2 regions of the Pantoea sp. Z09 genome follow, and region 1 is predicted to be linked to the other one. Evidence: predicted binding sites of a transcription regulator. Region 1 holds the regulator's gene; the other holds the start of a gene.

Region 1 (2,401 bases):
AGCGGCAGAATGATTTGCCAGATAAGATAGTGATCCACCAGCTGCCGCAGCGACGCCAGCGAGGTGAGCATCGCCACGATAGCCTCGCCGCTTGCCGCGTAGAACAGCGCGAACGCCAGCGCGACCATGCCCGCCTGACGGCAGGCCGCCTGCCACACCGCCAGCAGCCGGTCGCCGTCGTGCGCGCCATAGGCTTCGCCGGAAACGGCTTCCACCGCATAGGCGAACCCGTCCAGCGCATAGGCAGTAAAGGTAATGAACATCAGCAGCACGGCGTTCGCCGCGACGATCTCCGGCCCCAGTCGCGCGCCGATAAGGGTCAGCGAGGCAAAGCAGAGCTGTAGCAGCAGCGAGCGCAGCATGATGTCGCGATTCAGGCGCAGCAGACGACGAATATCGCCGCGCCAGCTCTTTTTCAGCATCGCGAGGGAAATGCCGCGCATTTTCAGCACGCGCCATACCATCGCCAGCCCCACCGCCAGCGTCACGTATTCCGCCAGCGCCGTGGCGGTCGCCGCGCCCGCGACGCCCCACTTCAGCCCGAGCACCAGCCAGAGGTCGAGCAGGATGTTGACGGCGTTGCCGACCACCAGCAGCACCACCGGCGCGCGGGCATACTGCACCCCCAGCAGCCAGCCGAGCAGCACCATATTCGCCAGCGTCGCCGGCGCGCTAAGCCAGCGGATATGAATAAAGATTGCCGCCTGCGCCAGCACCTCCGGATTGCCGCCCGCCAGCCGTCCCGCCAGGGCGCTTAGCGGATCGCGCAGCAGAATAAACAGCGCGCCGGCCAGCAGCGCAATGAGCAGCGGCTGCGTCAGGGCGCGCGCCAGCGCCAGCGGATCGCGCGCGCCGAACGCCTGAGCGGTGATGCCCGTGGTGCTCATGCGCAGAAAGAGGAGCAGCATAAAAACGAAGCTGGTGATGGTTGCGCCAATGGCTACGCCGCCAAGATAAACCGGGCTGTCGAGATGGCCGATAACGGCGGTGTCCACCAGGCCAAGCAGCGGCACGGTGATATTGGAGAGGATCATCGGCAGCGCCAGCCGCCAGAGTTGTCGGTCGTTTGCGGTGAAGAGACGCATCAGCCGGTCCATGCCTGAAGACGTAAAAGAGAGAAGCGCGGCGTGAGGGCGCAGAGTGCAGCCCCGACCGCTTTAGCAAGCGTTAGCGTTCAGACGCCCGACAAAAAGCCGCTGCAGGCGTCTGAAATCAGCCGGTCAGAGCCACTCGCCGTTGCGCACCACGCCTACCGCCAGACCTTCTACGGTCAGCGACTGCGTGCGGGTGTCGACGATAATCGGCTCGAAGTCGTTGTTTTCCGGCAGCAGATGCACCACGGTGCCCTGTTTTTTCCAGCGTTTCACGGTGACTTCATCATCGATACGCGCGACCACGACCTGGCCGTTGCGCACGTCCTGCGTTTTATGCACCGCCAGCAGGTCGCCATCCATGATGCCGATATCTTTCATCGACATCCCGGCGACGCGCAGCAGAAAATCAGCGGAAGGCTTAAACAGGTCGGGATCGACTTTGTAGTGCGTCTCGATATGTTCCTGCGCCAGCAGCGGCTCGCCAGCGGCGACGCGGCCGATTAGCGGCAGGCCGTTTGACTCTTCCTCTTCCATCAGCAGGCGAATGCCGCGTGATGCGCCGGAAACGATCTCAATGACGCCTTTACGCGCCAGCGCCTTCAGATGCTCTTCGGCGGCGTTCGGGGAACGGAACCCCAGCTGCGAGGCGATTTCCGCACGCGTTGGCGGCATGCCCGTCTGGTTGATATGGTCGCGAATCAGGTCATAAACCTGTTGCTGCCTGGTGGTTAATGCTTTCATCCCGCCCCCTGGTTGTTTATACAGTCGCTGTGAGTATATACAGGTATTGGCGAAATGAAAACCAAAACCCAGGGAAATAACAGCCGTTTGGGGAATTGTGGAAAGCCTAGCGCAAATGCGACCAAAGCAGCGCGATCCAGACAAAGAGCGCCAGTATGATAGCGAGCAGTACGGCGGCGGAACCCATATCCTTCGCCCGGCCAGCCAGCGGATGACGCTCCTGGCCGATGCGGTCGACCACCGCTTCGATAGCGCTGTTGAGGATCTCGACGATAATCACCAGCACCACGGAGCCGATCATCAGGATGCGCGCGACGGTGTCGACATCCAGCCAGCAGGCGACAAGGATAGCGATAATGGCGGCGGACGCCTCCTGGCGAAACGCGGCTTCATGCTGCCAGGCGGCGCGCAGCCCTTGCCAGGAGTAGCCGGCCGCTTTCACAATTCTCAGTAAACCGGTGGTATTACTTGCCATAGTGAGGGAACCCTTTGAGTTGTTTGACGTCAATGTCTGGGCCGGATGCGTTTGGCACCACCACAGATCTTCGCAGCACTTTCTGGTATGC
Region 2 (2,401 bases), 540 kb from region 1:
GTCCCACCAAACCGACAATCCCTTCGTCGAACGCCAGCGTAACGGTGCGGCCACGCGGTTTTTTCAGGCCGCGCGTGGCCATCAGGTAGTAGCAATGGTGATCGTGATCCGCCAGGTAAACAGAGCACACTTCCGTGTCCATCGCCAGGCAGATCTCATTGACCAGAATGTCGAGCGCGTCGTTGAGACGCGGCGCGCTCGCCACCTTTTCGACTATTTCGCGCAACTGAGTGAGCATAAGGGCGTGGCCTATCCTCTTTTCCGTCGATGGGCTGGCGCGCTGCGCTGCTGCCCTGCACTCTCCTGCATCGACATCACCACGCCAGCGAATTCCTTCATCACGCGGCGATAGACATCGCGTTTAAAGGAGACAACCTGACGCACCGGATACCAGAAGCTCACCCAGCGCCAGCCGTCGAACTCCGGCGTGCTGCTGTGTTGCACATTGATATCCGCGTCACTGCTCATCAACTGCAGAAGAAACCACTTTTGTTTCTGGCCGATACAGACCGGCTTCGTGTCCCAACGCACCAAACGTTTTGGCAATTTGTAGCGCAACCAGTTTCGGGTAGATGCAAGTATTCGAACATCTTTACGGTGTAAACCCACTTCTTCGAACAGTTCGCGATACATCGCCTGTTCGGCGGTTTCACCGGGATTGATGCCTCCCTGAGGAAACTGCCAGGAGTGCTGTCCAAAGCGCCTGGCCCACAACACTTGTCCTTGCCTGTTACAGATTACGATACCAACATTCGGGCGGTAGCCATCATCATCGATCACTGGACTACCTCAAAGCTAAATTTGAATAGCCTGATTGTTTCACACTCCTTACAGGCGGTAAACCACTGGATTCGCGGGGAGAACGCCGCCTTAGCCCTGGATAACTCACAGGGTTATCCAGAGTTATAAACAATGAAGCGCATAAAGCGCCGATCTTATTCACGTTTTCTGTGGATAGCGCTGTGCAGAACGCGGGAATTAGCTGAATAAACTTTTCCGCGCTCTGCCGGCCCCATGCACACTATGCCGTTTTTTATCATTGTAAAACAGGCGATTAAACAACTCTTATTCAGAATGCCGCCGCCTGAATAGCTTTTCCCGACGCCAGAAAATTCGCAGCTGGTTAAAGATCAAGCGACGCCGTTTTTATCCACAGACAATGGAGTAAACTTGGTCGCCTGTGACCAGAAAAGCCGCATCAGGCCCAAAGTCAAGGCTGTAAATCGAACCAGTAACCCTGTTACGGCCGGGTTATCCCACCGATCTGTGGATAACTCAGACGAAGATCCTGTTCATTGTTGCCGACAGTCAGGGATAACCCGTGAATTCCGTCAGCGGCGAAAAAGCGTCGTGGTTAAAAAAGCATGATGAATCATGCTATTATCGTTTTCCCTTCTTGCAGTGCTGCTGTGGACAACGTTCTGCGGGAAAAAACTGTCTATTTTTTGACCAGATGAGTAGCCATCATGACCCAGCTCCCCTCCCCGCCTGAAAACGAAGCGATTCTGCTGGCGCGCGCTCATGCGCTGGCAGGCGAAACGCTGGCCGCGCTGGCGCAGCGGGCCGATCTGCCGATCCCGGCCGACCTGCGCCGCGATAAAGGCTGGGTCGGTATGCTGCTGGAGCGCTATCTCGGCGCCAGCGCGGGCAGCAAAGCGGAGCAGGATTTTGCGCATCTCGGCATCGAACTCAAAACCATTCCCATCGACGCGCAGGGCAAACCGCTGGAGACCACCTTTGTTTGCGTGGCGCCGCTGACCGGCAATAGCGGCGTTACCTGGGAAACCAGCCATGTGCGCCACAAGCTGGCGCGGGTGCTGTGGATCCCGGTCGAGGGCGACCGCGCTATTCCGCTGGCGCAGCGTCGCGTCGGCGCGCCGCTGCTGTGGAGCCCGGATGAAGAGGAGGAGCGGATGCTGCGTCAGGACTGGGAAGAGCTGATGGATATGATCGTACTGGGCCAGGTGGAGCGCATTACCGCGCGCCACGGCGCCTGGCTGCAGATCCGGCCCAAAGCCGCCAACAGCCGGGCGCTGACGGAGGGTATCGGCGAGCAGGGCGAACCCATTATGACGCTGCCGCGCGGCTTTTATCTGAAGAAAAGCTTTACCGCCCCGCTGCTGGCGCGCCATTTTTTACTGTAAGTGCCTTGAATTGAATGCGTATAATCGCCGTTTACTTTTCGTTTAACATTGAGAGTGCGCATGTTTGAGTGGATAACCGATCCCAACGCCTGGCTGGCGCTGGGCACGCTGACCATCCTCGAAGTGGTTCTGGGCATTGATAATATTATCTTTTTATCGCTGGTGGTCGCTAAGCTGCCTAAACATCAGCAGGCGAGCGCCCGCCGTCTGGGTCTGATGGGCGCGATGGTGATGCGCCTTTGCCTGCTGGCCTCTAT

Evidence for each region. The regulator LexA, encoded in region 1, represses DNA repair genes until DNA is damaged. The targets are predictions, from matches to a motif close to TNCTGTATGTACATACAGNA.
Region 2: a site for LexA is predicted at 1,215-1,234, ahead of mutH (DNA mismatch repair endonuclease MutH). Genes of this name have one in related genera too.

What each region holds. Positions count from the first base shown of each region.
Region 1 is NZ_CP092373.1:3,591,233-3,593,633, forward strand. It holds gene dinF (MATE family efflux transporter DinF) at 1-1,085, opposite strand, end outside; gene lexA (transcriptional repressor LexA) at 1,221-1,835, opposite strand; gene MC269_RS17215 (diacylglycerol kinase) at 1,942-2,310, opposite strand.
Region 2 is NZ_CP092373.1:3,048,174-3,050,574, forward strand. It holds gene ptsP (phosphoenolpyruvate--protein phosphotransferase) at 1-238, opposite strand, end outside; gene rppH (RNA pyrophosphohydrolase) at 250-780, opposite strand; gene mutH (DNA mismatch repair endonuclease MutH) at 1,467-2,144, shown strand; gene MC269_RS14645 (TerC family protein) at 2,205-2,401, shown strand, end outside.